Regions from separate parts of the Oceanobacillus aidingensis genome, predicted to be linked through region 1. Evidence: riboswitches for the same ligand, from Rfam matches in the RefSeq annotation. Region 1 holds a riboswitch; the other holds the start of a gene.
The links. Region 1 has a riboswitch for preQ1 ahead of queF (preQ(1) synthase). Riboswitches for the same ligand answer to the same signal wherever they lie in the genome.

Region 1 (7,574 bases):
TCATCCATTGCATCTGTCGTTACATTTTGGATAGTCAATCCTTCTATATTTATGTAATTTTTATCCTCCAGAACAACAAGTGCACGGTTTCCATCCACAGTATTCAAACTCTCGCCGTCCATAATAACTTCTTCCCCTTCAAACGCTTGAAAGGAGATTGGCTTGTGCCTCGTGCCGCTGTGCTGGACGATCAGCGGCTCCTTATACGTCCCTTCCCGAATATATACAGTAGCGCCCGCCTCCGCTTCCGAGCTGGCTTTAGCAATTGTCTGAAAGGGAGACTCCAATGTACCTTCATTTTGATCGTTTCCATCCATTGCTACATAAATTACTTGGTTTGTAGAATACAGCGAACAGACAGTAAATAAAACACCGGCAGCTGCACATGCTGCAATCATAAATAATCCCATACTCTTCATGGCTTTCTCCTAGATAACCTTATTTCTTTTCTTCTTTCTGATTCTCCTCATTGCCGTTACCGTCGCTATTCTTCTTCTCCTCTTCACCAGGAAGCGGATCTATTTTATGCTTATAGCCATACCCTTTTGATAATGTAACCAAGGATAAAATAATAACCATTGCAACCACAATGACCGAAATAGCAATTACTGCGATATAGGACCCCATAATATACCTCCATCATCTTTTCTTATATTCTATCCTATTAAACTATGCATGCCTTTTCAATTAATTTCTATTTTGCTGTAAGTTACTGCGCCTCCAATATAAGAAACCACTTACTCCCCTTTGCTTGTACCATATTGGGACTTAGTATAAACTCTAGTATGTATGTTATTAAAGTTTATCACGGAGAATCACTCGGAAATCTCTTTATGATAGAAGTTTCTTTTTTAGTAAGTTGAAATAAAAAATGCGTGCAAAGGAGCAATACAATAATGCCAGAACCTATCGTTACCTATCAAAATGTTCATAAATCCTTTGGGAATGTGGAGATATTGAAGGGGATTGATTTAGATATATATCCAGGTGAAAAAGTCGCTGTCATTGGTCCAAGCGGATCAGGGAAAACAACAATTATCCGGATGCTGATGACATTAGAGCAGCCAACATCTGGAGACATTATCGTAGACGGCCGCAATTTGTGGAAAATGGAGAAGAACGGAAAATGGATGCATGCGAATGAAAATCATCTGCGCTCTATTCGCGGTGAGATTGGAATGGTATTTCAGCATTTCAATCTATTTCCGCATATGACGATTTTAGAAAATTGTATGACAGCGCCTATGCATGTGAAAAACGAAGTAAAAAACGAAGTAAAAAAGCGCTCGATAGAAATGCTGGAGCGTGTAGGACTCGGGAGTAAACTGGATAATTATCCAAGTCAGCTTTCAGGCGGACAAAAACAGCGGGTAGCCATGGCCCGTGCCCTTGTGATGCGTCCTAAAATCATGTTATTTGATGAGGTTACCTCTGCACTTGACCCGGAGCTGGTCGGAGAGGTGCTAAATGTTATTCGTGATATTGCAGAAAATGATGATATGGCGATGGTTCTTGTCACGCATGAAATGAACTTCGCCCTGGATATAGCGGATAAGGTACTCTTTTTAGATGAAGGGGTTATCGCAGAGCAAGGTGCAGCAAGTGAGGTCATCGAGCATTCAGAGAACCCTCGTGTTCAATCCTTTTTGCAGCGTTTTAGAGGGTGAGCGAAAAATATTTAATCCTCCCCAGCCATGTTTAGCTTCGGCTGAGGTTTTTATAGATATTTTATGTTTCTGGTTAAACGGGTTCAAATGGGTTACCTATCAATATTTTAATTTTGAAGTTTCACTTATAATTTAAAGGAAAAATATTCCGTAAAGGCAATAATATAAGAGGAAAAGGCTCTTAGGGGAGCAAAGGATTTCGTATATTACGAATGTATTAAAAAAACCAGCCGGATTGACTGGTTTTTTCCTGTTATGCAAAATAAGAATTTATGAAACTTCCTCTCCTTCATCAGGAAGCTTTCAATAACTCCGACTGATGTTTTTCTTCATATTTTCGCGCCCAGCGGACAAGCAGATACGCAAATGGTGTATCAACCGCTGCAACGGTAAACTTCCAAATATATTGCGAGACAATCATTCCCAGTAAAACAGATGTCGGGACAACGCCCCAAAAAGCAATCGTAATAAATAGGACGGTATCAAAGAGCTGGCTCGTCATCGTTGATAAATTATTACGCAGCCACAGCTTTTTCCTTCCATGCCGCTGTTTTAACGTATGAAAAATGGAAACATCCAGGTGCTGGCTGACAAAATAAGAAACCAGGCTTGCTAAAATTATCCGGAAGCTCCCATTAAAAATCTCTTCAAAGGCAGCCTGTGATTGGAAATCGGCAGCCGGCGGAAGCTGAATGGAAATATAAATAAATACCATGGCAAGCACCTGTGTGAGAAAACCAGCCTGGACCGTTCTCCGAGCTGCCTTTTTTCCATAAACTTCCCCAATGACATCCGTCATCAAATAAGTAATCACATATACAATCGCTGCAGCGGGCAATACAATACTTCCCATTTCAAATAATTTAACCGACAAAATATTCGATAATAATAATAGGCCGACAAAAACGGCAGTGAAATAAATATACATTCTCCTGTTCCCTTCTCTTCAAAGGTGCAAGGATCTTAGTTTCCCTCTATCGATTATCAATCTTTTCCGGATACATATCATGCTGCATTAACCGGTTTTCTGCCATCTTTTCAAATTTTGTCCCCGCTTTTCCATAATTGCAATACGGGTCGATGGAAATACCTCCGCGGGGCGTAAACTTTCCTCTTACTTCAATATAACGCGGATCCATCAGCTCAATTAAATCGTTCATAATAATATTGACACAGTCCTCATGGAAGTCACCATGATTCCGGAAACTGAATAAATATAATTTTAAAGACTTACTCTCTACCATTTTGATATCTGGAATATAGCTGATATAAATCGTCCCAAAATCCGGCTGATTCGTTATCGGACAAAGCGTTGTAAATTCCGGACAGTTTAATTTCACAAAATAATCACGATTTGGATGCTGATTATCAAATGTTTCTAAAATCTCAGGTGTATAATCAAACGCATATTTCGTTTCTTTATTCCCCAGCAATTCAATTCCTTGAAGATCCTTCTCACTTCTTCCTGCCATACTCGTCACCTCCTTTAGATATATTACGATAACAGAAATCAGTTATTTTCTATTACCTTGCAGTTCAAAACTTCCTCACATAGAAAAAGCCGTGCTCCCAAGGAACACGGCTTGATAATCGCAAGTTGTCCTTAGTTTTTTATAGAGGGTTTAAGCTAAGAACCTCTGCCTGAAGTTTAAAATAACACTTCATATTATAAGAATAGATAAAAGGCATGTCAAATTTTCTTTTTATCCCAGCCATCCTCTATCACAGCCAGAACCTGTGCCATGAGGCTATCCTTCCACATCCTCGCCAATAATCCGCACTTCCCGCTCTAACTGCACATCAAATTTCTCTTTTACCGTCGCTTGAACAAATTGAATTAAGGAAATATATTCGGAAGCCGTTGCATTTTGTTTATTTACAATAAAACCGGCATGCTTTGTGGAGACTTCTGCTCCGCCAATTTGCTTCCCTTGAAGATTACAGTCTTGGATCAGCTTACCGGCAAAAAAACCGGGCGGGCGTTTGAACACACTGCCGCAAGACGGGTACTCGAGCGGCTGTTTGGATTCTCTTTTATATGTAAGATCATCCATCATTTCTTTAATTTCTTCTTTGTTCCCGGGCTTTAACGCGAATGTTGCTTCCAACACAATATAACCGTTGTCCGGGATGTTACTTGTGCGATAGCTGAGATCTAATTGCTCTGCTGTTAATGTCAGCAGTTCGCCGTCCTTTGTCGCAACTACCGTACTTTCCAGCGCATCTTTAATTTCTCCGCCATATGCACCTGCATTCATATATAGCGCTCCGCCGACGGAACCTGGAATACCGCAGGCAAACTCTAAACCGGCAAGCTCTTCATTTAAAGCAAAACGGGAAGCATCAATAATTCTTGCTCCGCTCTGAGAGATAACTTTATCTTCTTCTCTCCAAATAGCTGACAGCTGCTGCAGGTTCATAACGATCCCGCGGATGCCGCCATCCTTCACAATCAGATTAGAACCATTTCCAAGCATTGTAAATGGGACATTTTCCTGATTAGCAAAGCGAATAATCGCCTGCACTTCCTCGTAAGTGGACGGAGTAATGTAAAAATCCGCTTCCCCGCCTAATTTCGTATACGTATGTTCTCTAATCGGCTCATTCATCAATACATTCTCTTTTTTCGTATGTTGAATTAATTGATCATAAAGATGATGGTATTTATTCATGCTATCATTCCTTTAATTTGTCAAAATCTTTTCTCTATTTGACCTTTATATTCTCATTCTTTTCCTACTTTGTTAAAAACAGGCATTCATCTTACTCCAGTTGAGCATTTCCGCATAACTGAAGTAAGATCATTTGATAAATCAATCCTATACCATTGTAGTTGATTCACTTTAATCTTGCCACAAAAAGCTATGAATCAATTTATCAATTTGCATACTTTCGTGCAGGGCACTGTGTGTCAGCTGCGGGTCATCAATAATCGTCTCTTTGAAATTTTGTTCGGGTATCATACTCCTCAGTGCCTTCACACTTTCCGGAACAGCAACGGAATCACCTGTACTGGCAATGCTGTAAACATCCACATCCGCAGGAAACATATTCTGCTGCAGCATATTTATCGCATGCGAATCGGGTTTCAAATCTTCTGCAGCTGCATCTTGATGAATTTCAAAATATCTTTCATTATAAATACCATCAAATGGACTGCCGATGGCTACAAGTTTATTAACAGATGGATAGTCATTCCTTGCATATTCCATCGTATATTTCACAGCAAGAATACCGCCCATAGAATGTCCGACCAGGTTAACTTCCTCCACTCGATAATTTTCCTTTAGATGAAGAAGCACTGCCGCAATCCATTCTGTACTTTCCTCAAAGCTTGCACGATTATCCTCTAAAACAATCTGTACAAACATGGGCGCATATCTCCCGTTATTTAAGTTATAATCGACAATATCTCCGTTCTCTGTCACATAGTAGATAAATCCTTTATTTCCCCATTGGTACATATTTTCAAAACGGTCAAGCATATGACCAAATGAATTCTCCGTTCCTTTATAACCATGTATAAAAATCGTCGGTGCACCGGTATACTCCTCTGCTTGCGTTTCATCGTTCTGGTAAAAATAAATACCTGTTGCAATGGCGCAGATAACCAGGAGACCCAGGACAATACCTGCAATCTTCTTTCTCATTTATTTCCCTCAATTTCTGTTGTAAATCTAAGTACATCTCATGCTCTGAAGTACATAGCTATTATAACATCCTTCCTTTGCTGGAACACCATTTCTTCTACTTTATGTGTTTATTTTTTTACTTCATTGGCATATTTTTTATCAGGAATTAAAATACAAATTTTAAGAAAATAATGATTGAAAAATAAGTACCTGCAGGAAGCCCTCTGTTCATTCCTCCGCCATGGGTATCTATAAAAAGAAAGCAAATAGAATCTGCTTTTTAAACAGCATTCTATTTGCTTTCAATCATTATTGGGCAATCCGTTCATAAAAATATCCCGTCCGATAATTCATTTCTGCTTATAAGTCTTTATTGCCCTCTATTCATAATATGATTAATGATGATGGTCGTCATCTTCATGCTCATGATCGTGGTCATGATCGCCTTCCTCACCATCTTCATGCTCATGATCCTCGCCTTCATGGTCGTCAATCGTAATTTCTGTAACCGGAGACTTGGCAACTGGATTATGATCATCATCGTAAAGAACCGCAAGAACTTCCTGTCCATCTACTTCTGCATCACCCATATAAGAATCCCCGTATTGATCTTCTGCCACCGTCCATTCCTCTTCAGCAGAATCACGTATGTACCAGTGCCAATGATCCAAATCTTCCTCTTCTGTTACTGCCTCTAATTTAAAAACATCGCCTGTATGGTAATGGTCGGATAACCCTTCAATTTCGATATTTTCCGGCACATCCTCGAAGGAAACCGCTTCGTCATCATAATCATGGTTATGCTCTTCTTCTTCATGATTTCCTTCTGGCTCTTCCTGGCTGGCTGTCCCTTCATCTTGATTATCTGCTTCTTCATTTCCGGACTGACAGCCAGCTATAAACAGGAAACTAATTAAGCCTAATATAATTCCTAATTGCCAAAACTTCTTCATAAAAAACACTCCTTCCATAATGCGTAATGATTACGTTTCGTAACGATTACGATTAAAATTATACATAGATGCCTTTTAGTGGTCAAGTGATTTTTTTAAGGTACTATTCTTCATAGACATGAAAATATGCTGCCATACTACGCTGATCGAATGATATGATTTCTGCTTCCACTAATCGTTTGGGCAAAAATGGCCTGAAACCTGATTCAACCCTTATAAATAAAAGTCTCAAGCTCCCACGAACAAATATCCTGGGAGCTTGAGACTTTTATTTATCCTTTATTTCACAACAAGCACTTTACACGCTGCCTGATGAACGATTTGCGTACTGACACTGCCAAGAAGAAGCCTTCCTACTCCGCCAAGCCCCCGGCTTCCTATAACGATTAAATCTATTTCCTTCTCTTTGGCATATTCAATTACTTTATAACCCGGATTACGGAAAGAATAATCTATCAAAACCTCTGTTTCACATGTTATCCCATCCGCTTCCAGATCATTATATACTTCTTGGATGGCAGGGCGCGCTTCCTCTGCCAAATCATTCATAAAAGTGCGGGCAAGAGCGGCATTCACCGTTGGCCCTCCATTGGAGATTACGGTAACAACATGTACAACGGCATCTTCAGCAAGTTTCACCTGCTCTTTGGCTTCTTCTATTGCTTTTTTACTAAGGTCGGAGCCGTCATAAGCTACTAATACATTCATACTCATCCCTATTCCTCCCTATTTCGTATTATATTCCTACTATTATCGTAACACATTTCTGTTAAAACGGTTACATGTTCAATAGAAGTGTTGAAAAAGCGTCATTAATTTACGCAGTGTAACTGACTGTAAGAATCCCGACTCCTAAACCAAGAAATACGGTGTTTCATTGCGGAAGTTCTAACAGTCAGTAACGACCAATTAGTTCTACTTGCAGCCACCCCCGCTGAATTGCCTTTTTATTTTATGGAGTGATATTGGACCTCGTCTTCATTCATACTGCATATATAAGAAAAACCGCAATCTGTTAATATCTCTTTAGCCTCTTCAAAATGAGCAGCAATCTCTTCCGGACGGTGCGCATCAGAACCTAATGTGATAATTTCTCCGCCAAGCTTACGGTATAAGCGCAATAAATTTTTACTTGGCAGCGGTGCATTCATGCCATATTTATAGCCGGATGTGTTTAATTCGATTCCCTTGCCTTCTGAAATAACCAGTTTTAATATTTCTTCCATAATATCCTGCGGCACATGCTCCCAGCCCCCAGAGGCATATCTGCTGACTAAATCAAGATGGCCTAAAATATGATAGTTTTTAAAATTTTTCAGGCA
Region 2 (7,574 bases), on a different contig from region 1:
AAACAGACAGGTAAAAATGAAAATCCGAAAAAAGCGATTTAAACCGTAAAATCTGTGCAATTTAAACTTTACAAAGTATACAGTGCAGTTTATCTTAGAATTGCTTACTTTTACGCTCATTTACTATCAAACTTGATTTTTCCAATTTTATTTAATCCGTGTTACAGTGACACATATACAAGTTAAAGGGGAGCTTGACGATGGAATCATTTTCAAATAATCAATTGCTTCAAGAAATCAAATCCTGCGAAGAACTGCTCACAGATCGAATCGCAGATAACATGGAAACGTTCGGCGTATCCTCGACAGTCGGACGGCTGCTTGGCATTATCTATATGAATCGCGAGGCAATGACATTAGATTCACTGGCTGAAGAAACTGGAATGAGTAAAACAAGAATGAGTCAGGTCATGCGACAGATGATCTCATTTAATATCGCTGAGAAAGAATACGTGAAAGGCAGCCGCAAAGATCATTACAATGTAGAACGCGATTATGCACAAACATTTATATCCTTATTTACAAGTAACTGGTCAGAGGTTGTAAAACGTAATACGAGTTTAGAACGCCGTCTCAGAGAACAAATTCGTCATTTAGAAACTTTTTTGACAGAGGATTCCTCAGAAGAAGTAAAAGTTCGAATGGAGAGATTACAGCAGGAGCTGGATGAATGGAATGCCTATTATAATTGGATAAATAATCTTGTTGCGTTTTTTGAAAGTGGCGAGATTTTTAACCATGTTCCTATTGTCACCCCAACCAAAAAGGAGGAAGCAAAAAATGAAGAATAAACGAATCATCACTGCAGCACTGACTGGTGCAGGTGATACAACAGAGAAAAGCAGACATGTTCCAATTACGCCAAAAGAAATTGCGGAATCTGCTATTGAATCAGCAAAAGCAGGTGCTGCAATTGCACATATCCATGTTCGTGATCCCAAGACAGGGAAACTCAGTCACGATGTGGCCCTTTTTAGAGAAACCGTGGAACGAATCCGTGAATCCGATACAGATGTGATTATTAATATTACGGCTGGCGGGGGCGGCGACTTTGTTCCAAATCTAGAAAATCCAACTTGTGGAGGAGAAGGGACTGATATTCAGACACCAAAAGAGCGTCATGAACCGGTCGGGGAATTGCTTCCGGAACTCACCACCTTGGATTGCGGCAGTTTAAACTTTGGCAATCAAGTTTATTTAGGGCCGGAAGACTGGCTTCGGGAGCACGCAAAGCTGATTAAAGAAAGCGGCGTAAAACCCGAAATGGAAGTATTTGATACAGGACATATCCGTCTTGCTAACCAATTAATTTCTGAAGGACTAGTAGAAGGAACACCAATGTATCAATTTTGTCTTGGTATTCCATGGGGCGCTGATGCGGATGCAGAAACAATCGAATATATGAAAAGAAGAGTGGTTGATGGCGCGCATTGGTCAGCCTTTGGTATTGGCCGTATGCAGCTGCCGATTGTGGCACAGGCTGCTTTACTCGGCGGGAATGTCCGGGTCGGTTTAGAAGATAACTTATATTTAGAAAAAGGTGTACTTGGTACAAATGAACAGCTGGTTGATCAAGCTGTCAGCATTTTAAATAGTGTCAAGCTGGAGCCGATGACGGCTGCAGAGGCAAGAGAACATTTAAATCTTAAAAAATTTAATTCCTAAGAGGTGAAATATGGCGCAAAAAACAATGGCAGTTTTAGGAACCGGCGTGATTGGCAATGGCTGGATTGCACGCTTTTTAGCAAATGGTCATAAGGTCAATGCTTTTGATCCGGCTCCTGATGCAAAAGAAAAAACAGAAAAAATGATAGATGCTATTTGGACAACATTAGAAGAATACGGAATAAGCAACGAAGCTGCAAAGGAGAATCTGACCTTCTACAACGAGCTGGAGGAAGCTGTAAAAGAAGCCGATTTGATACAGGAAAATGTTCCAGAGCAGGAAGCCTTGAAGAAAAAGGTATTAGCGCAGGTGGATGCTGCTGCTAAACCGACAGCGATTATCGCTTCAAGTACTTCTGGATACATGCCTTCTGTCCTGCAGGAAGATTGTGTGCATCACCCAGAACGAATCATTGTTGCCCATCCATTTAACCCCGTTTACTTAATTCCATTGGTGGAAATCGCAGGAGGAAAGCAGACAGAGCGCAGTTATATGGAAAAGGCAGAGGAGCTTTATGAAAGCATGCATATGAAGCCGCTTGTGATGAAAGGTGAAATTGACGGCCACATTGGCGACCGGCTTATGGAAGCAATTTGGCGTGAAGGGCTTCATATTGTCAATGATGGCGTAGCGACAACGGAAGAGGTAGATAAAGCCATTGTCTACGGCCCTGGTCTTCGCTGGGCACTGATGGGACCATTTCTAACGCTTCATTTAGCAGGCGGTAAGGACGGGATGCGGCACATGCTTGAACAATTCGGCCCTGCATTGAAGCTGCCTTGGACCCGTTTAGTGGCACCTGAACTGACGGAAGAATTAAGTGAAAAAGTGATTTCAGGGACTGCTGAACAAAGCGGAGAGATTTCTATCGATGACCTTGAACATCGCCGGGACCGTTTCTTGATTAAATTAATGGGGCTTTTAGAGGAAGAAGGCTTCTGGCCGGCAGAAAGGCTGATCTCCTATGACAGAAAGTAAACAAGTATGGAAGGGCAATGTGTTACGTGCGTGGGTAGACTATAACGGACATCTGAACGATGCATACTACGCATTGATTTTCAGTTATAGCCTCGATGCTTTCATGGATGTGATCGGTCTGGATGAAGAAGGACGAAAAGCAAGTGCTTATACCATTTTTACGCTGGAAGCGCATATTAAATATGTAAAAGAGGCGCATGAAAACGAGGAGCTGCTTACAAAGGTCACTGTGTTGAACCGGGATGCAAAGCGTGTGCATCTTTGGTTTGAAATGAAAAACAAAGAAAATGATACTGTGGCAACCAGTGAACAGATGGTGATGGGGATAGATCAGTCATCTGGACGCCCTGCGCCGTTTCCGGAATCTGTTGATGTACGGATTAATCAATTTCCAAGACTGGCAAAAGAAAACTGGCCAGCAGGGGCAAACACGCTTATGGGGATTCGTGAGAAAAAGTAAAATATACAATAGCAGCTGAAAGCAGAATTTCATGCAGTAATCTGTAATGATGCTCCCTTTATCGTGGATAATGAAACGAATAAAGGGAGCTTTTGTAATATTAAAAAGAGAGAAAAAGCAAACACTGCAAAGCCAAACTGGTTGATGAAACGTAATTTCATGTTTGAAAAAAGAAATCAGGATAACATCATCAGGAAATATATGTTATACTGCCAATTGTAAAAGAAATTGAATAAAATCTACGATACAAAGTAGAAGAGGTTCTAGCTAACACCCTCTATAAAAAACTAAGGATACCCATACCGCGCCTTAGGTATGGTTTTTTGCATTTTTCGGGTGTTTAGAATTCTCTTTTTCAAATTGGAAAGGGGATTTTTTTATGGAAAAAAATAATCGAGCAGTTGTTGTATTCAGCGGTGGTCAGGATAGCACCACCTGTTTATTTTGGGCATTAGAAAAGTTTGAGCATGTAGAGTTAGTCACCTTCGACTACAATCAGCGCCACAGCTTAGAAATTGAGGTGGCAAAGGAAATCGCTGGAGATCAGGGATTGAGACATCATATTTTAGACATGTCTTTACTGAATCAATTAGCGCCCAATGCGCTGACCAGGGAGGACATTGAAGTAGAGAATGCAGAGGATGGCGGCATACCGAATACGTTTGTTCCGGGAAGAAATTTACTGTTCCTTTCTTTTGCAACCATTCTAGCCAAGCAAATTGATGCCAAGCATATTATTACGGGAGTTTGTGAAACAGATTTCAGCGGATATCCGGATTGCCGGGATATCTTTACCAAATCATTAAATGTCACCTTAAATCTATCCATGGATGAAGATTTTGTGATTCATACGCCATTAATGTGGCTGGATAAGGCAGAAACATGGGAATTAGCGGATGAACTGCAAGCCTTTGATTATGTCAGAGAACGGACGTTGACCTGTTATAACGGGGTTAGAGGAGCAGGATGCGGAGAATGTCCTGCATGTCAATTACGCCAGCGTGGATTAGACCAATACTTAGTTAGAAGACAGGAGATGAATCAGTAATGTTCGGGTTTCGTATTGTCGAAGAGCTGCAAAAGCTGGATAAAGATATTCATAGAGAAGAATTGGCCTATCACCAAAAACGCGTGATGGTAAGTAAAGAGTTTTCCTTCGATGCAGCGCACCATCTTCATTGTTATGAGGGGAAGTGTAAGAATCTGCATGGACATACGTATCAGGTTGTATTCGGTATCAGCGGTTTTGTAGATAAGGTGGGTTTCGTAATTGATTTTGGTGATATAAAAGAGATTTGGAAGAACAAGATTGAAACATTTTTAGATCACCGTTATTTAAATGAAACATTGCCCAAAATGAACACAACTGCTGAGAATATGGTCGTCTGGATTTTTGAACAAATGGAAGCGGCAATTCAGGAACTCCCTAACCAATGCCAGGTGGAATTTGTTCGGTTATTTGAAACACCGACAAGCTATGCGGAAGCAAGACGGGAGTGGATGAATCATGCGTAAAATACCGGTCTTAGAAATATTCGGCCCTACAATTCAAGGTGAAGGAATGGTAGTCGGAAGAAAAACCATGTTCGTCCGAACTGCTGGATGCGATTACCGATGTGCCTGGTGCGATTCCGCATTTACATGGGACGGAAGCGCCAAAGAAGATATTGTTCAGATGACGAGTGAAGACATTTGGCAGCGGCTGCAAGAAGTAGGAGGAAGCTGCTTTGATCATGTGACGATTTCAGGAGGGAATCCGGCTTTGTTATCTGCTATTGATAATCTGATTGATTTGCTTCAGGAAAAGTCTATTGAGGTTGCACTGGAAACACAGGGAAGCCGCTACCAGGACTGGTTTGTAAAAATTGATGATCTGACCATTTCTCCTAAACCGCCAAGCTCTAAGATGAAAACAAACTGGGAGACGCTAGATGATATCATCCATCAATTGGAAATCAATGATCGATTAGCGCATGCCAGCTTAAAGGTAGTAATTTTTGATAAAGAGGACCTTCGTTATGCAGAAAAAGTGCATCAGCGCTATCCAAAACTGGCTTTTTTTCTGCAAGTTGGAAATGATGATTTAGAGGAAATCGAACCACAGCAATTATCCCGGCATTTATTAAATAAATATGAATGGTTAATTGATCAGGTAGTGGCATCCACAGTGCTGAATCGTGTTCGTGTTCTTCCGCAGGTACATGCATTAGTATGGGGAAATAAGCGGGGCGTATAGTAAGGGAGATTAAAAGCTATTATCCTATTAAAAAGGCAGTAAGAGCTGTCGCCTTTTTGATAGGGTAATCTTTTCTTTCACTTTCTGGCTTTTCTCCGAATGGACAGGAATCTAAATCAATAAAATAATCCCGCCGATTAACGGCACAGCAACCATTGCAATTTTTAATATCATTGGATTCAGACGAGTGGTGAATTTCGCGCCGATATAAGAACCTATAATTGTTCCGATAACTACTTCTGCAAATAATTTCAAATCGAGAAAACCGACAGAATAATAACCGATACCGCCTACCAGTGCGATTGGTATAATAACAAGCATCGTCGTGCCTGCAGATAGCTGAATCGACAAACCAAAGAATACTAGCAACCCGATTTGGATAAACGGCGTTGAGCCAATCCCGAATGCACCTGATAGTAAGCCGGTAATGATGCCGATCCCAGCAGCTGTCATCCAAAATCTGCTTTTCGAGGAACGGTTTTTCTCAGCAAATTTTTGTGTGGCAAACTTGCCAAATCCTGCTGTTACACGAATCCACAGCAATATGGCTGATACAATGAGCATTCCGGCAGTAAAAAATTTCAATTCACTTTCCGGGATAAAGCTTGCCAGCCTGGAACCAAAAAAAGCTCCAACTGCGCCAAATAGCCCAGTTGCCAGCCCGATTTTTACCATGGTATTTCTTTCCCGCAGGTGACTGAGTGTGCCCGATAAGGATGTGAAGACCATTGCAGCCAGAGATGTTCCAAGCGCTGTGTGGATAGGAATACCAAAAACTTCCGTCAATATAGCAATAATAAATCCGGAACCGCCAGCCCCGACAAAACCAAGCAACAATCCAATCACTAACATCGTACATAAAACAATCAAAACAAAAATCCCCTTCTTTTTCTTTACTACATAAGTCATTATAGCATAGCGGGCGAGAAATTTTGGGATGAAGGCACTTGAAGTATATGTTGACAGTCTATTCAAGTTATAGTGAATACAGCTTTTACTATTATCAATATTATATTTTATTGACTCAACTTTCGCACATTAAAAAGTAACTTCATTTCTATAGAAACAGGGGTTGAAACACCCTTGACCAAGAATAAAAGATGAAGTGTAAAGCACCGCTGCGGCGGACCATTTTGCTTTCCGACGTACAGGACGTACTAGTGCAGGCGTTGTCACAACGCCTGCACTTGCACGTCCTGGGACTGCGATTACTCGCCCCATCAAAAACATTTGTGCATCGCAGGGCGAGCTGAAGATCCACTTGAAAAGCGGTTTTCTTATCAAGTTAGCTGAAGCCGCCCCCATGGCAGACTAGGACCGCAACGTCCTGGGGTTGCGATTACTCGTCCCATCGAAAACATTTGTACGTCGGAAAGCGGAGTGGTTGGTTGCAGGAGCTATGCACCATCACCAATTCCAAAAAGGCCGGATATTTAACCAAAATGCAAGTATGATAATGAAGAACACGTTCATCTTGGAATAGCAAAATATATTTGCTTATTCTTAGGTGCGAAAGTTGAGTTACTGAAAAAAGAAAAGCGATATGGAAGCATACATAATTCAGCTTCCATATCGTTTTTTCAGCTCGTTATAACAATCCAACCCACTGCCAATAGGTTGCACTAAACAGAATAATAAGCAAATACCCAATCACAGTAAGCGGCACACCGGATTTGATAAATTGTTTTAAAGTAAATGTACCTGTGCCATAAGCGAGCATATTTTGCGGAGCGCTGACCGGCAATAGGAAGCCAAAACTGATCACAAATTGCATAATCAAGACAAGACCTGGACCATTAAAGGCTGCTGGCTCCATTGATCCGACCAGAGCAATAACGATTGGAATAAAAGCAGATGCCAGACTGGTGGCACTTGCAAAGCCCAAGTGAATCAAAATATTAAATAAAGCAAGTACGGCAATCATCGCAACCAGAGGCAGGGAAGACACCCCGAGTATTTCAAAGGAATTAGAAGAAAGCCAGGTTGCTCCCTCTGTTGCTAACAGAACAATCCCTAATGAAATTCCTGTTGCGAATACAATTAATGTGCCCCAAGGTACTTTTCTTTGCACTTCTTTCCAGGAAAAGATACCGATAACAGGTGTCAGCATGATGGCAACTGCAACAATGGTAACTGTAGTAGAATCTAAGGGATGCAAAACACCTTCCGTCGACCAGAATAATAATAACAAGCCGGCGATAATGATTAAGCGCCATTCTTTTCCACTGATTTTC

Region 2: linked by a shared signal. The riboswitch ahead of queC (7-cyano-7-deazaguanine synthase QueC) and the one ahead of queF (preQ(1) synthase) in region 1 are both predicted to bind preQ1.

The regions. Positions count from the first base shown of each region.
Region 1 covers NZ_JBHSFT010000010.1:123,464-131,037, forward strand. Annotated here, with positions in the region: gene ACFO3P_RS07315 (right-handed parallel beta-helix repeat-containing protein) at 1-419, opposite strand, end outside; gene ytzI (YtzI protein) at 439-627, opposite strand; gene ehuA (ectoine/hydroxyectoine ABC transporter ATP-binding protein EhuA) at 897-1,667, shown strand; gene ACFO3P_RS07330 (queuosine precursor transporter) at 1,960-2,595, opposite strand; gene queF (preQ(1) synthase) at 2,642-3,139, opposite strand; PreQ1 riboswitch class I at 3,265-3,311, opposite strand; gene murB (UDP-N-acetylmuramate dehydrogenase) at 3,416-4,339, opposite strand; gene ACFO3P_RS07345 (alpha/beta fold hydrolase) at 4,511-5,317, opposite strand; gene ACFO3P_RS07350 (hypothetical protein) at 5,695-6,252, opposite strand; gene ACFO3P_RS07355 (universal stress protein) at 6,532-6,966, opposite strand; gene ACFO3P_RS07360 (histidinol-phosphatase HisJ family protein) at 7,200-7,574, opposite strand, start outside.
Region 2 covers NZ_JBHSFT010000043.1:38,620-46,193, reverse strand. Annotated here, with positions in the region: gene ACFO3P_RS15825 (GbsR/MarR family transcriptional regulator) at 201-791, shown strand; gene ACFO3P_RS15820 (beta-keto acid cleavage family enzyme) at 781-1,665, shown strand; gene ACFO3P_RS15815 (3-hydroxyacyl-CoA dehydrogenase NAD-binding domain-containing protein) at 1,676-2,644, shown strand; gene ACFO3P_RS15810 (thioesterase family protein) at 2,631-3,104, shown strand; PreQ1 riboswitch class I at 3,356-3,401, shown strand; gene queC (7-cyano-7-deazaguanine synthase QueC) at 3,484-4,152, shown strand; gene queD (6-carboxytetrahydropterin synthase QueD) at 4,152-4,619, shown strand; gene queE (7-carboxy-7-deazaguanine synthase QueE) at 4,612-5,340, shown strand; gene ACFO3P_RS15790 (sulfite exporter TauE/SafE family protein) at 5,452-6,210, opposite strand; gene ACFO3P_RS15785 (DASS family sodium-coupled anion symporter) at 6,929-7,574, opposite strand, start outside.